Regions from separate parts of the Streptomyces sp. NPDC059895 genome, predicted to be linked through region 3. Evidence: riboswitches for the same ligand, from Rfam matches in the RefSeq annotation. Region 3 holds a riboswitch; each other region holds the start of a gene.
The links. A riboswitch is a leader RNA that binds a small molecule or an ion and turns the genes downstream of it on or off. The one in region 3 is predicted to bind cobalamin.
Positions count from the first base shown of each region.

Region 1: another riboswitch for cobalamin. It lies ahead of ACFV9M_RS27365 (ribonucleoside-diphosphate reductase subunit alpha); the one in region 3 lies ahead of ACFV9M_RS25810 (ABC transporter substrate-binding protein).
Region 2: another riboswitch for cobalamin. It lies ahead of ACFV9M_RS25005 (energy-coupling factor ABC transporter permease); the one in region 3 lies ahead of ACFV9M_RS25810 (ABC transporter substrate-binding protein).
Region 4: another riboswitch for cobalamin. It lies ahead of ACFV9M_RS22285 (cobalamin biosynthesis protein); the one in region 3 lies ahead of ACFV9M_RS25810 (ABC transporter substrate-binding protein).

Region 1 covers NZ_JBHWKO010000028.1:35,921-40,454, reverse strand. The annotation lists gene ACFV9M_RS27370 (ribonucleotide-diphosphate reductase subunit beta) at 1-34, opposite strand, end outside; gene ACFV9M_RS27365 (ribonucleoside-diphosphate reductase subunit alpha) at 34-2,385, opposite strand; cobalamin riboswitch at 2,509-2,658, opposite strand; gene ACFV9M_RS27360 (GNAT family N-acetyltransferase) at 2,699-3,205, opposite strand; gene mctP (monocarboxylate uptake permease MctP) at 3,311-4,534, opposite strand, start outside.
Region 2 covers NZ_JBHWKO010000023.1:102,813-107,346, reverse strand. The annotation lists gene ACFV9M_RS25020 (RNA-guided endonuclease InsQ/TnpB family protein) at 1-245, shown strand, start outside; gene cbiQ (cobalt ECF transporter T component CbiQ) at 211-963, opposite strand; gene ACFV9M_RS25010 (energy-coupling factor ABC transporter substrate-binding protein) at 970-1,410, opposite strand; gene ACFV9M_RS25005 (energy-coupling factor ABC transporter permease) at 1,407-2,114, opposite strand; cobalamin riboswitch at 2,144-2,327, opposite strand; gene ACFV9M_RS25000 (PP2C family protein-serine/threonine phosphatase) at 2,539-3,702, opposite strand; gene ACFV9M_RS24995 (MarR family winged helix-turn-helix transcriptional regulator) at 3,868-4,356, shown strand.
Region 3 covers NZ_JBHWKO010000025.1:34,752-39,285, forward strand. The annotation lists gene ACFV9M_RS25805 (FecCD family ABC transporter permease) at 1-895, opposite strand, end outside; gene ACFV9M_RS25810 (ABC transporter substrate-binding protein) at 892-1,956, opposite strand; cobalamin riboswitch at 2,012-2,225, opposite strand; gene ACFV9M_RS25815 (YnfA family protein) at 2,367-2,702, shown strand; gene ACFV9M_RS25820 (hypothetical protein) at 2,766-3,032, shown strand; gene ACFV9M_RS25825 (alpha/beta hydrolase fold domain-containing protein) at 3,148-3,945, opposite strand; gene ACFV9M_RS25830 (GNAT family N-acetyltransferase) at 4,414-4,534, shown strand, end outside.
Region 4 covers NZ_JBHWKO010000019.1:40,563-45,096, forward strand. The annotation lists gene ACFV9M_RS22275 (anion permease) at 8-1,243, shown strand; gene ACFV9M_RS22280 (hypothetical protein) at 1,280-1,501, shown strand; cobalamin riboswitch at 1,771-1,913, shown strand; gene ACFV9M_RS22285 (cobalamin biosynthesis protein) at 2,013-2,957, shown strand; gene ACFV9M_RS22290 (cobyric acid synthase) at 2,954-4,462, shown strand; gene cobN (cobaltochelatase subunit CobN) at 4,459-4,534, shown strand, end outside.

The DNA.
Region 1 (4,534 bases), on a different contig from region 3:
CGGGGTCGAGAAGGTTCTTCACGGTGGAGCTCATTACTGGCAGGCCTCGCAGGACTCGGGGTTTTCCAGGGAACAGGCGACGGCGTCCTCGGGCGCCGGCCGCTGGACGGGAACGGTGGCCTGTGCGGCGCGGGCGATGCGGGTCGCCGGGCGCGAGCGCAGGTAGTACGTCGTCTTGAGGCCCGACTTCCAGGCGTACGCGTACATCGAGGAGAGCTTGCCGATGGTCGGCGTCTCCAGGAACAGGTTCAGGGACTGCGCCTGGTCCAGGTACGGGGTGCGGGCGGCGGCCATGTCGATCAGGCCGCGCTGCGGGATCTCCCAGGCGGTGCGGTAGAGGGCGCGGACGTCGGCCGGGATCCAGGTGAAGTCCTGCACCGAGCCGCCCGAGTCGCGCAGCGCCTCGCGGGTGCGCGCGTCCCAGACGCCGAGCTCCTTGAGGTCCCGCACCAGGTAGGAGTTGACCTGGAGGAACTCGCCGGACAGCGTCTCGCGCTTGAACAGGTTGGACACCTGCGGCTCGATGCACTCGTAGACGCCCGCGATCGACGCGATGGTGGCGGTCGGCGCGATGGCGAGGAGCAGGGAGTTGCGCAGCCCGGTGGCGGCGATGCGCTCGCGCAGGGCCGCCCAGCGCTCCGGCCAGGTGAACTCGACGCCGTAGTGGTCCGGGTGCAGGACGCCCCGGGCGGTGCGGGTCTTCTCCCAGGCCGGCAGCGGGCCGTTGCGTTCGGCGAGGTCGGCGGAGGCCTCGTACGCGGCGAGCATGACGCGCTCGGCGATCCGGGTGGAGAGCGCCTTGGCCTCGGGGGAGTCGAAGGGCAGGCGCAGCTTGAAGAAGACGTCCTGGAGGCCCATCGCGCCGAGGCCGACCGGGCGCCAGCGGGCGTTGGAGCGGCCCGCCTGCTCGGTCGGGTAGAAGTTGATGTCGACGACGCGGTCGAGGAAGGTGACGGCGGTGCGGACGGTGTCGTCCAGCCGCTGCCAGTCGATGCCGTCGCCGTCGACGAAGGCGCCGAGGTTCACCGATCCCAGGTTGCAGACCGCCGTCTCCCCGTCGTCGGTGACCTCCAGGATCTCCGTGCAGAGGTTGGAGGAGTGCACGACGTGGCCCGGCGTCGCGGTCTGGTTGGCGGTGCGGTTGGCGGCGTCCTTGAAGGTCATCCAGCCGTTGCCGGTCTGCGCGAGGGTGCGCATCATCCGGCCGTACAGCTCGCGCGCCGGGATCGTCTTCCGCGCCAGGCCCGCCGCCTCGGCCTCGCGGTAGGCCGCGTCGAACTCCTCGCCCCACAGGTCGACCAGTTCGGGCACGTCGGAGGGGGAGAAGAGGGACCACTGCGCGTCGGCGTCCACCCGGCGCATGAACTCGTCGGGGATCCAGTGCGCGAGGTTCAGGTTGTGCGTACGGCGGGCGTCCTCGCCGGTGTTGTCGCGCAGCTCCAGGAACTCCTCGATGTCGGAGTGCCAGGTCTCCAGGTAGACCGCGGCCGCGCCCTTGCGCCGGCCGCCCTGGTTCACGGCGGCGACGGAGGCGTCGAGGGTCTTCAGGAACGGGACGATGCCGTTGGAGTGCCCGTTGGTGCCGCGGATGAGGGAGCCGCGGGAGCGGATCCGGGAGTACGACAGCCCGATGCCGCCGGCGTGCTTGGAGAGGCGGGCGACCTGGTGGTAGCGGTCGTAGATCGAGTCCAGCTCGTCCTGGGGGGAGTCGAGGAGGTAGCACGACGACATCTGGGGGTGCCGGGTGCCGGAGTTGAAGAGCGTGGGGGAGGAGGGGAGGTAGTCCAGGCGGCTCATGAGCCCGTAGAGCGCGGCGACCTCGTCCACGGCCCGCGTGGTGTCGTCCTCGGCGAGTCCGGCGGCGACGCGCAGCAGGAAGTGCTGGGGCGTCTCGACGACCTTGCGGGTGATCGGGTGGCGCAGGAGGTAGCGGCTGTGCAGGGTGCGCAGGCCGAAGTACCCGAAGCGGTCGTCGGCGTGCGGGTCGACCAGCGCGTCGAGCCGCGCGCCGTGCAGCCGTACGAACGCGGCGGTCCGGTCGGCGATCAGCCCCTCCCGGTGTCCCACCGCGACCGACCCGGTGAAGGAGGTGACGCCCTGGGAGGCGGCCTCGGCGCGGATGCCGAGGGTGAGCAGACGGGCGGCCAGCCGGGAGTAGGCGGGGTCCTCGGAGATGAGGCCGGCGGCCGCCTCCGTGGCCAGCTCGCGCAGTTCCGTCTCGTCCGCCCGCGCGGAGCGGCCCCGCAGGGCGGCGGCGGCGACCCGGCCCGGGTCGGCGTCGGGCAGGTCGGCGGTCAGCTCGGTCAGGGTCCGCAGCAGGGCGGTACCGGGACCGTCGGTGTCCTGCGGGGTGACTGAGGCCGGATCGGCTGGCGCGATGGTCACGTGGGGCTCTCCCTCGCTCGGCAAGGGGCCTGGCGGAGAGCAGGGGGGCAGCACACGAGCGCGCACGGCGTCGCGTCCACCGGCCCACTCCACGAGGCCCGGACGTCAAGGCACCCGAGCCGGACGGCCGGGCGCACTGTCGGCAGGTCCTCGGACTGGACAGGTGTGCGCACACGGGTAGGGGCGCACACCTGTACACCGTTGCGGGACAGTTCCGGATTCGCACCGGATTCCCCTGCGGCGACAGCGAGCACGAGCATACATCTTGTGCTCGCCCGTCACGCCACCCCCAGATGTTGTGTTGCGAGTGATCTCAGAGCGTCAACCGGTAGGCCATGAGAGTGATGTCGTCCAGGTGCGGCACGGGATTCCAGTCCCGCTCGGGTGTGCGGACGAAGCCCAGGCGCTCGTAGAGCCGGTGGGCGGTGTGCATGGCCCGCTGGCTCGACAGCACGACGGCCGTGCAGCCCCGCGTGGTCCGCGCACGCTCGACACAGGCCCGCACGAGGGCCTCGCCGGCGCCCCGGCCGCGCTGCTCGCGGGCGACCGCCAGCGCGCGGATCTCGGCCTCGCCGGGGCGGGCGATGTCGGCGACGGGCCCGGGGCCCGGTACGAAGGTGACCCCGCCCAGGAGCAGGTCGCCCGCCACGGCCACGAGGACGGTGGCGGCGGCCGCCCGCGCGGCCACGTCCTTCAGCACGGGCAGGTACGGGTCGCCCTCGCCGTAGTCGAGGAGTCCGTCGTCGAGGTAGGCGCGGGCGGTCAGGTCGCCGAGGCCGGCGTACTCGGAGGGTTCCGCTTCCCGGATCCGTATGTCCATGGCGCGCAGTCTGCCCCACGCACACGACGGTGGGCCGCCGGATTTCTCCGCCGGCCCACCGCGAGCTCTGCCGCGTGTGACGTTCTGGCTAGTGGGACGTTCTGGCTAGTGGGACGTTCCGGCGGTCGCCGGCGGCAGCTCCACCTGGACGCCCGGGTCGCCGGCGTCCGCCGTGTAGTCCTCCGGGCTCGTCTCGTCGACGCCCTCCGGGGCCTTCAGCGCCTTCAGGACGAAGGTCAGGACCACCGTCACCACCACGTTCAGCACGAACGCCGTCAGACCGATGTACCCGATCTCGCCGATGCCGGGGATCTCCTTCGCCGACCCGCCGAAGTGCTTCTGGGTGGGGGAGGCCACGCCGTACGCGGCGAGCGTGCCGTAGGCCATGCCGACGGCCCAGCCCCCGAGCAGCGCCCAGCGGTGGAACCAGCGGGTGAACAGGCCGCCGACCAGGGCCGGGAAGGTCTGCAGGATCCAGATGCCGCCGAGGAGCTGGAAGTTGATGGCCACCGTCTTGTCCATCGTCAGGACGAAGGCCAGGGCGCCCACCTTCACCAGCAGCGAGACCAGCTTGGAGACGCGGGTCTCCTCCTTGGGCGTGGCGTCCGGCTTGATGAAGTCCTTGTAGATGTTGCGGGTGAACAGGTTCGCGGCCGCGATGGACATGATCGCCGCCGGGACCAGCGCGCCGATGCCGATCGCGGCGAAGGCCACGCCCGCGAACCAGTCCGGGAACATGTCCTCGAACAGCTGCGGGATGGCCAGCTGCCCGTTGGTGACCTTGACCCCGGCCGCGATCGCCATGAAGCCCAGCAGGGCCAGCAGGCCGAGCATGAGGGAGTACAGCGGCAGGATCGTGGTGTTGCGGCGGATCACCTCACGGCTCTTCGAGGACAGCGTCGCGGTGATCGAGTGCGGGTACATGAAGAGCGCCAGCGCGGAGCCCAGGGCCAGCGTGGCGTACGTCCACTGACCCGCCTCGGCCGGCACCAGCGCGCCGCGCGGCTTGTCCGTCGCCGGGTTGACCTGCGCGAACGCGTCACCCGCCTGGGCGAAGACGTCGTCGAACCCGCCCAGCTTGATCGGGATGTAGATGATCGCCACCGCGATCACGATGTAGATCAGCGTGTCCTTCACGAACGCGATCAGGGCGGGGGCGCGCAGCCCCGACGAGTACGTGTACGCGGCCAGCACGCCGAAGGCGAGCAGCAGCGGCAGGTCCTTGACGAACCAGTTGGTGTTCTCGCCGCCGCCGACGCCCATCACGTCCAGCACGGCCTGGATGCCGACGAGCTGGAGCGCGATGTACGGCATGGTCGCGAGGATGCC
Region 2 (4,534 bases), on a different contig from region 3:
ACGTCCGCGAGTGGACGTGCGCCTGCGGCGCGGTGCATGACCGCGACGTGAACGCGGCACGCAACATCCTGGCCGCCGGGCTGGCGGCGTCTGCCTGTGGAGGCGGTGTAAGACCTCAACGGGAGTCCTCCCGGACGGGGCGGTCGTCGATGAAGCAGGAACCCCAGCGGGCGACCGCTGGAATCCCCCGCCTTCAGGCGGGGGAGGAAGTCAAGACAGGGGCCCTTCCACGACGACGAGGGTGAGGGCGGCCACCGCTGCGAGGAGCGCGCAGCTCGCGGCCGTGAAGCGGACGGAGACGCGGGCCTCGGGCACCAGGACGCGCAGGGTGCCGTCGTAGCCGCGCCCGGCGAGCCCGGTCTGGAGCCGCGCCGCCCGGTCGAAGGCCCGCACGAAGGCGGTGGCGCCGAGCCCCGCGAGGGAGCGCCACTCGGCGGCCCGCGAGGTGTGCCCGAGCCGGGCCGCCTGGGCCTCCCGGATCCGCCGCACGGAGTCCAGCAGCAGGAAACTCATGCGGTACGTGACCAGGGCGACGTCCACGACCGGCGCGGGCACGCCGGCCCGCACCAGCCGCGGCAGCAGGTCTGACACGGGGGTGGTGAACGCGAACAGCAGCACGCCGAGGGAGGCGGCCGAGGTGCGCAGCATCAGCTCCCCGGCCCGCGTGGGCCCGCCGTCGGCCAGGCCCACGAAGGCGCCGGGCCCGCCCACCCGCACCAGCAAGGGCAGGGCACCGGTGACGCAGAAGCCCAGCGGCACCCGGTAGGCGCGCCACAGCCGGCGGGCCGGCACCCCCGCCGGGCCCAGCAGCAGGGCGAGCGCCGTCACCAGCACCAGGGCCGCGCCCGGCCAGGGCGGCAGGGAGATCGCGAGCAGGGTCAGCCCGAGTCCGAGTACGGCCTTGTCCACGGGGTGACGGCGGCGCCAGCGGCTGCTGTGCGCCGCCGCGTCGATCGGCAGCACGAAGTCTCAGGCCCGTCCCCGCGCGGACTTCCCGGTGCCGGGGGCACCGTCCGCCGTCGCGGTCCCCTCCGCACGCTCCGCGCCGTCCGGGCCGTCGTCCGGGGCCGTCCGGTGCGCGGTCTCCGGGGCGTCCGGCAGGGCCCTCGCCCGCAGTTCGCCCTGCCGCCGGCCCCGGCGCAGGCCGAAGTAGTAGGCGAGGACGCCCGCGCCCAGCGCCGCCTGGACGGCGAACAGCGCCGACTCGATCTCACCGGACGGCGGCTCGTACAGCGGGGAGAACCACGGTTCGTAGTCCGGCTCGATCTCGGTGATCGCCGTCTCCGCCTCGGCGTCGGAGCCCGCGAACGGCTCCTTCTTGCCGTCGCCCAGGCCCAGGGCCAGCGGCAGCACCGCGAGGGCGACCACCACGAGCAGCAGCAGGGCGTTGATCCTCGTGTTGCGGCTCACCGGGCCACCGCCTCCGTCCCGGTCGGCTGCTCCGTCCGCCGCCCGGTGACGAGCACGCCGAGCCGGGTCAGTTCGCCCTTGCTGGACTGCACCAGCAGGCGCATCACGAGGACGGTGAGCAGACCCTCGCTGACCGCGAGCGGGATCTGCGTGACGGCGAAGATGGAGCCGAACTTGCCGAGCGCGCCCAGGAACCCGCTGCCCGGGTCGGGGAACGCCAGCGCCAGCTGCACGCTGGTGACGCAGTACGTGGACAGGTCGGCGACGAACGCGCCGGAGAACACCGTGACCATCAGCGGTACGGCGAGCCGCCGCAGCAGCCGGTACGTGCCGTAGCCGGCCCAGGGACCGACGATCGCCATCGAGAAGGCGTTGGCGCCGAGCGTGGTCAGCCCGCCGTGCGCGAGCAGCAGCGCCTGGAAGAGCAGGGTGATGGTGCCCAGCACCGTCATGACCGGCGGCCGGAAGAGGATGGCGCCCAGGCCGGTCCCGGTGGGGTGCGAACAACTGCCGGTCACCGAGGGCAGCTTGAGAGCGGACAGGACGAACGTGAAGGCTCCGGAGGCGCCGAGGAGGAGAGTGCTCTCCGGGTGCTCCCGCACCTCACGGCTCAGTGCGCGGACTCCGTGGACGACGAACGGCGCCGACGCGACGCCCCAGGCGACCGCGTGCGCCGGAGGAAGGAAACCCTCGGCTATGTGCATGGCTCAGCAGACCCTCTCCAGCACCTCGTGGATGGTTGACGCGCCTTGGCCGGTCTCCTGGCTGACGGGTACCACCGCCCGTGCTCCGCCTTCCCGGGTCCGAGGACCCAGTGGCTGCCCGCGAGGGCCGGAGCCGGACTTCCCGATCACAGTGGCGAGGGCCGCACCGGCATCACACCGGATTTCCCGTTCACCAAGGCGTGGTGACAGTAGTGCGCGGACCGGGGCGGTGACAAGCGGCAACGGGGGCGCGCGAACGGCGGGCGACGGCTCACGCCCCGGCGCACACCCGCCCCGGGCGCGCCGCCCGAATCGCCGTACGCCCGCCCCGGGTACGCCGCCCGACCGCGCACGCCACCGACCGCATACGCCCGCCCGGCGGGGCCTCCGGGCCTCCGGGCCTCCGGGCCCCCGCCCTCCCGGATCAGCGGCCCCGCCAGTCCAGGCAGACCACCAAGGCGTCGTCCTCCGGAGTCCGTTCGCCGCGGTGGCGGGTGAGTTCGCGCAGGACGGCGTGCGGTACCTCGGCCGCCGGCAGCAGGCGGGTGGCCTGGATCGCCCGGGCGAGGGGGGCGTCGCCGTACGTCTCTCCGCCGGGGGAGGCGACCGCGTGCACGCCGTCGCTGACGAAGACTAGGCGGTCGCCGGGCTCGGCCCGGACCTCCTGCTCCACGTAGTCGGTCTCCTCGAACATGCCGAGCGGCAACTGGGCGTCGAGGGGGATCCGTTCCACGCTGCCCCCGCGCAGCCTCAGCATGCGCGGCGAACCGGCGTCCACCACCCGGGCGCGTCCCGTCGTGAGGTCGAGGTCGACCATGAGGACCGACAGGTAGCAGCGGCCCCGGTAGTGGGCGTGCACGGCCTGGTCGGCGAGGGCCGCCTGGTCCGCGAGGGACAGGCCGGCCCGCCGGGCGTTGCGCAGCGCGGTGATGGCCAGGCCGGTCAGCAGGGAGGCCTCCGTGCCCTCGCCCATACCGTTGGTGACGTACAGCATCAGGCGGTCGGCCGTCACGGACCAGTCGTAGTTGTCGCCGAAGACCGCGTAGGCGGGCTCCAGTTGCGCGCCCAGATCGAACTCGGGGCGGCTGCACGACCGGCCCGGGAGCAGGTGCCACTGCATCTCGGCGGCCAGGGTGAGCCGGTCCTTGCGTCTCGCCTGGAGATAGAGGTCGGTGTCCCGCTCGGCCACGATCAGCTCGTGCCCCAGCGCCCGGGCGATCTCCGTGAGCTCGGCCAGCACGTCGTCGGCCGGCCGCGGCAGGGTCACCGTCAGCACGCCGAGCCGGTCGCCGCGCACGGAGACCGGCAGGTGCGCCCGCACCCGCCCGTCCCGGACGGCCTCCACGAACGGCTCCTGCGAGCCGAACGCCCGGCCGGCCGGGCCGTCGTGCACGGACACCGGTTCCGCGGTGTGCGGCAGCTCGGACACCGGTTGCAGCACCGTCAGACCGTAGTCGGCGAGGTACAGCTCGACGGAGTCCGCCGCGTACTGACGGAGCAGTACGCCGCGGACCGCGTCGAGCACCTCGTGGGGGGCCGCCGTCCGCAGCGCGCGCTCGGCGGTCGCCAGTGCGTTCACGGTGGTCACAACATCAACCTTTCGTCGAATCCGTCGAATCCTTGGCGGCCCCGTGCGCGCACGGGGCCCTCGGTGCGGCCGCGCCCGCCGTGCCGCCGCCCCCTCCCCGGGCGCGCGACGAGGCCCGCTCACGCGGTCCCTAGTACGCTGGCGGTCGACCCAGTGCCTGCGAGAGTGTGGACCGTGACTGCCTTCCGCCATCGCCCGGAGCCCGAAGAGGTCGCACGGGTCACCGCGACGGCCGCGGAGCTGCTGGAAGTCCTGTGGGGCAGGGCCTCGACCGCCCCCGCCTCCGCGTCCCAGTTGCGCGTGCTGCTGATCCTCGAGCACCACGAGGGCATCAATCTGCGCACCCTCGCCGACTCGCTCGCCTCGACCCCGCCGTCGACCAGCCGGCTCTGCGACCGGTTGCAGGCCTCCGGGCTCGTCGAACGGGCGGTGAGCCCGGCCGACCGGCGCGAGGTGCGGCTGTGTCTCAGCGGCCGGGGGCGGGCCTTCCTCGCGGATCTGCGCGTGCGCCGGGAGCAGCAGGTGCAGGCGGTGCTGGCGGTGATGCCCGCCGCCCGGCGGGTCGCGCTGCTGGAGGGGCTGGAGGCCTTCTGCGACGCGGCGGCGACGCTGATACACGACGACGCCGGGAACTCCGGCAGCCGGATCGCCTGACCATTCCCGCTCCCTCCCGCTCCGTGGCCGTCTCCGGAGATGCGGATACCCCGAACCCGCCCCGACCTGCGCCGCCGACGACGGAATGTCGGCGGACGCGCTCTCGGCGGACGCGCGTGATCCACGGTCCCGCGGCCCGGCCGACGCATGCGACGGGCCGTGCGGGTTACTCCGGTCC
Region 3 (4,534 bases):
CCCAGACCAGGAAGACGGCCCCGGCCAGCGCGGTGACCGGCAGCAGACGGGCATGGCCGGAGCCGGTGAGGGCGCGCGTCGCGTGCGGGAGGACCAGGCCGACGAAGCCGATCGCCCCGGCGCAGCTGACCAGGACGGCGGTGAGCAGCGCGGTCGCGCACAGCAGGACCAGCCGGGCGCGGCCGACGCGGACGCCGAGCGAGGCCGCGGCCTCCTCGCCGAAGGCGAACGCGTCCAGGGTGCGGGCGTGTCCGAGGCAGACCCCGAGTACGGCCGCCAGGACGCCCGCGCACAGCAGCACGTCGGTCCAGTCGGCGCCGGCGAGCGAGCCGAGCAGCCAGAACAGCACGCCCCGGGTGGTCTCGGCGTCGGCCGAGGTGAGCACGGTGAAGGAGGTCAGCGCGGAGAACAGCTGCATCGCGGCGACGCCGGAGAGGACGACGCGGTCGGTGCTGCCGCCGAGGCTGTGGCTCAGCAGGAGGACGAGTCCGAAGGACACCAGCGCCCCGGCGAACGCGCCCCCCGACAGGGACACCGCGCCACCGCCCACGCCGAGCACGACCACGGCGACCGCGCCGGTGGAGGCCCCCGAGGACACCCCCAGCACGAAGGGATCCGCCAGCGGGTTGCGCAGCAGCGACTGCATCACCGCCCCGCACAGCGCGAGCCCCGCCCCGCAGACGGCGGCGAGCACGGTCCGGGGCATCCGCAGGTTCCAGACGATGCCGTCGCGCAGCGGGGCCAGCCGGCTCTCCCCCGCCCCGAGCCGGGCGGCGACCGACGCCCACACGTCCGAGGTGGAGATGTCGGCCGGGCCGATCGTCACGGCGACGGCGATGGAGACGGCGAGGAGGAGCAGGCCGCCGGCCGTCACGAGCGTGTCGCGGAGCCTCACCCGGCGAGCCCGAACGAGCGCAGTCCGGCGGCGACCTGTTCGATGCCCTCGACCGTGCGGATGGACGGGTTCATGGCCTGGCCGCTGAGCAGGACGTACCGCTTCTTCTTCACGGCGGTGAGGTTGCGGGTGACGGCGTTGGTCTCCAGGAAGCGGATCTTGGCCTCGGCGGTCTCCGCCGTCTGCGACTCGCGGGTCAGGTCGCCCAGGACGATGACGTCGGGGTCGCGGTCGGCGACCGTCTCCCAGTTGATCTGCGGCCACTCGTCGTGGGTGTCGGAGAAGGCGTTCTCGGCGCCGACGGCCCGGGTGATGGCGCCGGGGGCGCCGCAGCAGCCGGCGAGGTACGGCGACTCGGAGTTGGCGAACCAGTACATGAGGGAGACGCCGGAGGCGTCCAGTCCGGCGGTGGCCTCGCGCACCCGGCCCTGGAGGCGCGCCACGAGCTTCTCGCCGCGCGCCTCGACGTCGAAGGCGCGGGCCAGGTCGCGTATCTCGCCGTACACGGCGTCGAGGGTGAGCGGCTCGCTGCGGGAGCCGTCGCCGCCGCTGTCGTTGTCCTTGCCCTCGGAGCAGTCGGACGGCGAGACGTACGTGGGCACTCCCAGCTTCTCGAACTGCTCACGCGTGGCGACGCCGCCCGTGCCGAGGGTGGAGACGAACGAGGCGGTGACGAAGTCCGGCTCGGCGTCCAGCACCTTCTCGAAGGACGGGTTGTCGTCGGCCAGCCGCGGCACGGACGCGTTGGCCTTCTCCAGCCCCTTCATCACCGGATCGGTCCAGGTGGCGGTGGCGGCCATGCGGTCCTGGAGGCCGAGGGAGAGCAGGATCTCGGTGGTGCCCTGGTTGAGGGAGACGGCCCGCCGGGGTGCCGACTCCAGCGTGACCCGGTGACCGCAGTCGACGATCGTGCGCGGGTAACCGGCGGCGGCCTGCCCGCTGTCGGCGCTGTCACCACCGGAGCCGCCGGAGCCGCCGCAGGCGGTGAGCAGGAGGGCGGGGGCGAGCAGGAGGGCCGCGGTGCGCGGGGCGCGCGGCGGGGTGGAACGGAGCACGGGCATGCCTCGGTTGTCGGGGCTCGTACGCGGAGCCTGGCCTGCGGACGTCCTCCACGCCCTGGGGTGTGGAGGTGCCAGCAGGTCTTCGGACTCGGGTTCGTCCGCGCGGGGCGCCTTCCCGGTTCGGTGCCGCACCGGCCCGCCGGCCGGCCCGTCCCCCTCCCAGTGGCATGTGTGCCCCGCCCGTCCCCCTCACCGCTGCGCGTCAGTTCCGGATTCGCACCGGATTCCCTGGCCTCGGATGTGGCTCGACTGGCCTCGGCAGGCTATCAAGCCGCCGGTCCGTCCAGGTCACGGCATGGGGGGCCAGGGTCACGGCATGGGGGAGGAAGTCCGGGCGGCAGGCTCGTGCCCGTACCGCCTCCCCCCACTGCCGAAGATCGCGGCAGAGGCCCGGCCGATAGGGTCGCTCCATGACCGTCGCCCGTTCCGTCGCCCTGTTCGTCGCCGCCGCCCTGTTCGAGATCGGCGGGGCCTGGCTCGTCTGGCAGGGCGTCCGCGAGCACAAGGGCTGGGTCTGGGCCGGGGCGGGCGTGATCGCGCTGGGCCTGTACGGCGTCGTGGCCACCTTCCAGACCGACGACGATTTCGGCCGTGTCCTCGCCGCCTACGGCGGCGTCTTCGTCGCCGGGTCGATCGCCTGGGGCGTGATCGCCGACGGCTACCGTCCCGACCGCTACGACGTCGCCGGCGCCCTGGTCTGCCTCGCCGGCATGGCCGTGATCATGTACGCGCCGCGGGGGCAGTGAGCCGGCGCCGTCTTCAGCCGGGTGGGCGGCGTACGGCCGCGCGGCCCCGGGCACACGTCTGCGGTGATCACGGCTGATTTCCTCTTCACCCTGTTCGGGGCGGGCGCGCTCGCGGCGGCGGTGCTGCCGCGGCTCGTCGCCGGGCGCCCGCTGGCCGACGAGCTGTGGGCCGTGGTGGCCTTCACCGTCCTCGCCTCCGTCGTGCTGCACGGCGTCACCGCCTCGCCCGTCATCTCGCGCCTGGACCGGCTGCGGCTGCTCCGGGCCCGGCGCGATCCGCACACCGGGCCCGAGCCGAACCAGGACGACGTGGCGAACGAGCGCCTGTGAGCGCCGAAGAGGCAGAAGGGGCAGAAGGGGTGCCCCACCGGGTCGAACAGGCCGCCCGGGTCCTCCCGGAGAAGGAGGACCCGGGGTACTGGGGTGGGTACGACACCGGGCCCCGTCAGCCGGAGAGCACGCTCGCGAAGAAGTCGAGCGACCGGTCGACCTCCTTGAGGGAGGGGCCGCGGTTCAGGTGGCCGTGCGTCATGCCCGCCGCGAGGTACGTCCGGACCGGGACACCGCACTCGTCCAGTTGCCGGGCGAGCAGGTCGCCGGACGGCCGGAGGTCGTCGAACCCGGAGAGGACGACACCGGTCGGGGGCAGGTCGTTCAGGTTCGCCGCCCCGGGCATCGCGTCCGCCGGCAGGGCGGTCAGTCGGCCGACGCAGTTGCGTACCATGCCCTCGATCGAATCGGTGGTGAACCGCAGGAGCGACGGCAGGTCCCGCATCCCCGCCGCCGTCTCGTCGTCCAGGGCCGGGGTCGGGAAGTGGACGAAGGGATAGGCGAGCAGCAGGGCGTCCGGGCGGGGTTCGTCCCGGTCGCGCAGCCGGATCGCCGTGGACAGGGCGAGGGCGGCACCCGCACTCGCGCCGCCCAGGCCGACGGGGCCGTGCTGCGTCCGGCCGGTTCCGGTGAGCCAGAGCCACGCGGCGTGCGCGTCGTCGACGGGAACGGGATAGCGCGTGCCGTCCACCGCCAGCCGGTACCCGACGGAGACCACCAGGGCCCCGGCGCGGGCGGCGAGCTCGGCGGACACCGTGTGCGCTTCCTTCATGTCGAGATCGCCGGCCGCGAACCCGCCGCCGTGCAGCCACAGCAGCGCGCGGCGGGGCGTGTCGCGCGGGGTGCAGATCCGGACGGGCACCTCGCCGTGGGGTCCGGGGACCGTGCGGTCCTCGGCCGCGACGTCCGGCATGCTCCACACGCCGGGATCGCCGTAGTACTCCTCGAGCCGGGTCCTCGCCTCCGGGTCGGACGCGGCGTCCTCCCGGCTGAGGCCGTCGAGCAGGTGCGTCTTCCCGGCGAGGAAGGGAGCTATCGGCGTGGGCGCTCCCAGGGTGTCGGGTCGGTGGTGCGGGTGGCGAGCCCCGGGGTGGGCGCGGTCGTCGGGCGAGGGCGCCGGTCCCGGGGCTCCTTGCCGGGACCAGTGTGATCGCTCGACGCCGCGCGGGGGGCGACGGGCGGAGGACAGCGGGCGGAGGACAGCGGGACAGCGGACGCGGCGGCCGTCGGGATCAAGGCGCCGCAGGCCTCGGGTTTCGGTTCTCGGTCAGCGGGGAGTCCGCCCCCGCAGGAAGGCACTCGGGCAGGCGTGAACCCTGGACCGGTGACGTTCGTTACTCCTCGGAGGCATCTGCACATTCGACGGCTTGAGGGGTTGTCCATGACGGGTCTCACGGAATCGATCGAATCGATGGAACAGCTCGCCACGGTCTGGCGTGCCCTGGTCCTCGACCGGGAACCGCGCGCGGACGTGCGGGACCTGCCGGGCGTCGCCGTGCGCT
Region 4 (4,534 bases), on a different contig from region 3:
TGGGTAAATGGAAAACTTCTCGCTGATCCTCGCGATTGTGGTGGTAACCGCACTCGCGTTTGATTTCACGAACGGTTTCCACGACACCGCCAACGCGATGGCCACGACCATCTCGACCGGCGCGCTCAAGCCCAAGGTCGCGGTGGCCATGTCCGCCGTGCTCAACCTTGTAGGCGCCTTCCTCTCGGTGGAGGTCGCCAACACGATCTCCAAGGGTCTCGTCGACGAGACCGGCATCCGTCCCGAGGTCATCTTCGCCGCCCTGGTCGGCGCGATCCTCTGGAACCTGCTGACCTGGCTGGTCGGACTCCCCTCCAGTTCCTCGCACGCCCTCATGGGCGGCCTGATCGGCGCCACCATCGCCTCGGCGGGCGTCGGCGCGGTCCACGGCGACGTGCTCGTCACCAAGGTGCTGCTCCCGGCGGTCGCCGCCCCGATCGTGGCGGGCCTCGCCGCGATGCTCGCCACCCGCCTGTCGTACACGCTCGGCCGGAAGGCCGACGGCAAGGCGGCCGAGAAGGGCTACCGGGCCGGCCAGATCGCCTCCGCGGGCCTGGTCTCCCTCGCCCACGGCACCAACGACGCGCAGAAGACGATGGGCATCATCACCCTCGCCCTGGTCGCCGGCGGCGCCGTCGCCCCCGACTCCGACCCGCCGATGTGGGTCATCCTCTCCGCGGGCCTCGCCATCGCGCTCGGCACCTACCTGGGTGGCTGGCGCATCATCCGCACCATGGGCAAGGGCCTCACCGACCTCCAGCCGCAGCAGGGCTTCGCCGCCCAGACCAGCGCGGCCACCGTCATCCTCGCCTCCTCCCACCTCGGCTTCTCCCTCTCCACCACGCACTCCGTCTCCGGCGCGGTGATGGGCGCGGGGCTGGGCCGCAAGGGCGGCGTCGTCCGCTGGTCGACGGCCACCCGGATGTTCGTCGCCTGGGGCCTGACCCTGCCGGCCGCGGCCGTCGTCGGCGCGCTCGCCGAGTACGTCACCGGCTTCGGCGCATGGGGCACGGGACTCGTCGCGGTCTTCCTCGTCGCCTCCAGCGCCGCGATCTGGAAGAGGTCCCGCGACGAGGTCGTCGACCACACCAACGTCAACGACGCCGAGGAGCCGCCCGGCGTCGTGACCACGGCGATCGCCGCGGTGACCCCGCCGCCCGCGGGCACGGTGACCGACGGCCTCACCGCCACCATCCCCGCCCCGGCGGGCGAGCCGGCGCCGTCGGCCGCCACCACCGTCTGAGCCCGGCCCGCACCGGTACGAAGGAAGAGAAGCATCATGAAGATCGACTGGGCGGCTCTGGGCTCCGTCTTCGGCGTCAGCCTCGTGGTCACGGTGGCCCTGGTGACGCTGTTCACCCTCGGCATCATGGGCCTGTCGCGGCGCGAGCGGGCCGCGGAGCAGGGCGGGACGGCCGCGCTCGCGGTCACCGGGGCGTACGCGTGCTTCGCGGCGTGCGCGGCCGCGGTGGCGTACGGCATCTCGCTGATCGTGGTCTGACCCGCGCACCACGGGTCCCCGCGCACCACAGGTCCCCGCGCACCACAGGTCCCCACGCACCACAGGTCCCCGCCTCTCCTCCGCTCCCTCCCCTCCCCTCCCCTCCCCTCCCCTCCCCTCCACCCTCTCGTCCCTCTCACCTCCGCCCTGTCGGCGGCCGTCCCACCGGCGGTCCCGGCGGGGCGGACGCGCGTCCGCGACAGGCCGTCCCGGACGGCCGGTGTGGGGTTGTGCACACTCTCCCCGCGCAGGTCAGCAGCAAGTTGACGGCCGTTCCGGGCCCGTGGTGGACTGCCGGAGCCATCTACGGCGACAGAAGAGGAAGCCGGTGTGAATCCGGCGCGGTCCCGCCACTGTCACCGGGGTAGACACCCCCGGGAGCCAGGAACTCTCGTCGCCGGTCTCGTCGAACCAGGGCGTGGACACCCTGAGTGAGGACATGACGCCATGCTCGGCTGCCGTTCGAGGTCACGTACCCGGTCGTTGCCCGACCCCGCGGCCGGCTGAGCCGATGGGTGCCGATCGCGTTCACGCGTACGGCGCCGCCGCCGGCCTCCTGGGGGACCTGCTCCTCGGCGATCCGCGCCGGGGACATCCGGTCGCCGTGTTCGGGCGGGCCGCGGCCGGTGTGGAGCGGATGCTGTGGCACGACCACCGCGGGTGGGGCGCGCTGCACACCGCCGTGTGCGTCGGCGGGGCCGTGGCCCTGGGAGCCGGCGCCGCACGCGCCGTCCGGCCGTCGGCCGCCGCCTCCGTCGCCCTGACCGCCACCGCCACCTGGGCCGTCGTCGGCGGGACCTCCCTGGTGCGCGAGGCCCGGACCATCGGGCGGTGTCTGGAGGCGGGGGACGTCGAGGGCGCGCGGGCCCGGCTGCCGCATCTGTGCGGGCGGGATCCGCAGGCCCTGGACGCGGACGGGATCGCCCGCGCCGTCGTCGAGTCCGTCGCCGAGAACACCTCCGACGCGGTGGTCGGGGCACTGGTGTGGGGCGCCGTGGGCGGTGTGCCGGGGCTGCTCGGCTTCCGGGCCGTCAACACCCTCGACGCCATGGTCGGTCACAGGTCGCCGCGCCACCGCCGCTACGGCTGGGCCTCGGCGCGCCTGGACGACCTCGCCGGCTGGCCGGGGGCACGGCTGACGGCCGTCCTCGCCGCCGTCGCCGGGGACGACCCCCGGGGGGCCGTACGGGCCTGGCGGGCCGACGCGCGCAAGCATCCCAGCCCGAACGCCGGTCCGGTGGAGGCCTCCTTCGCCGGCGCCCTCGGGGTGCGGCTGGGCGGAACCCTGTCCTACGGCGGCCGGGTCGAGCACCGGCCCGTGCTCAACGGGGCGGCCGGACGGCCCGTGGCCGCGCGGGACATCGAACGCGCCGCGCGGCTCTCCCGCCGCGTCGGCCTCCTCGCGCTCGGCGTCACCGTCGCCGCGCGCCTCCTCGCGAAGGGGCGTACGTCATGAGCGGGGGTCTCCTCGTCGCCGGCACCACCTCCGACGCCGGCAAGAGCGTCGTCACCGCCGGGATCTGCCGGTGGCTGGTGCGGCAGGGGGTGAAGGTCGCGCCCTTCAAGGCGCAGAACATGTCGCTGAACTCGTTCGTGACGCGGGAGGGCGCCGAGATCGGGCGCGCGCAGGCCATGCAGGCCCAGGCGTGCCGGGTGGAGCCGACCGCGCTGATGAACCCCGTGCTGCTCAAGCCCGGTGGCGAGCAGAGCAGCCAGGTCGTGCTGCTCGGCAGGCCGGTCGGCGAGATGAGCGCCCGCGGGTACCACGGGGGGCGGCAGCGGAAGCTGCTGGGCACCGTGCTGGAGTGCCTCGACACGTTGCGGGGCACGTATGACGCGGTGATCTGTGAGGGGGCCGGTTCTCCCGCCGAGATCAACCTGCGGCGGACGGACATCGTGAACATGGGGATCGCGCGGGGCGCCGGGCTGCCCGTGCTCGTCGTCGGCGACATCGACCGGGGCGGCGTCTTCGCCTCGTTCTTCGGGACCGTCGCCCTGCTCTCCCCCGAGGACCAGGCGCTCGTCGCCGGGTTCCTCGTCAACAAGTTCCGCGGCGACGTCTCGCTGCTGGAGCCGGGCCTGGACATGCTGCACGGGCTCACCGGGCGGCGGACGTACGGGGTGCTGCCGTTCCGCCACGGGCTCGGCATCGACGAGGAGGACGGACTGCGCGTGTCGCTGCGCGGCACGGTCCGGGAGTCGGCCGTCACCCCTCCCGTGGGCGAGGACGTGCTGCGGGTCGCCGTCTGCGCGGTCCCGCTCATGTCCAACTTCACCGACGTCGACGCGCTGGCCGCCGAACCGGGCGTCGTGGTGCGGTTCGTGGACCGGCCCGAGGAACTGGCGGACGCCGACCTCGTGGTCGTCCCCGGCACCCGGGGGACCGTGCGGGCGCTGGAGTGGCTGCGGGAGCGGGGGCTGGCCGACGCCCTCGTCCGCCGCGCCGCCGAACAGCGGCCCGTCCTCGGCATCTGCGGCGGCTTCCAGCTCCTCGGCGAGCGCATCGACGACGACGTCGAGAGCCGCAGGGGGCGGGTGGACGGGCTCGGCGTCCTGCCCGTGCGGGTGCGCTTCGCCCGGGAGAAGACCCTCACCCGGCCCGTCGGGGAGGCCCTCGGGGAGCCGGTCGAGGGCTACGAGATCCACCACGGGGTCGCCGAGGTCATGGGCGGGGAGCCCTTCCTCGACGGCTGCCGGGTCGGGCAGACCTGGGGCACGCACTGGCACGGTTCCCTGGAGTCGGACGGATTCCGGCGGGCCTTCCTGCGCGAGGTGGCGGCCGCCGCGGGCCGCCGCTTCGTGCCCGCCGCCGACACCTCGTTCGCCGCGCTGCGCGAGGAGCAGCTCGACCGGCTCGGCGACCTGATCGAACAGCACGCGGACACCGACGCGCTCCGGCGGCTCATCGAGTCGGGCGCGCCGCAAGGACTGCCTTTCATTCCACCGGGAGCGCCCGCATGAGCACAGTGTTGTTGTTGTCGACCGCCGACACCGATCTGCTGGCGGCCCGGTCCGCCTCCGGCGCCTCCTACC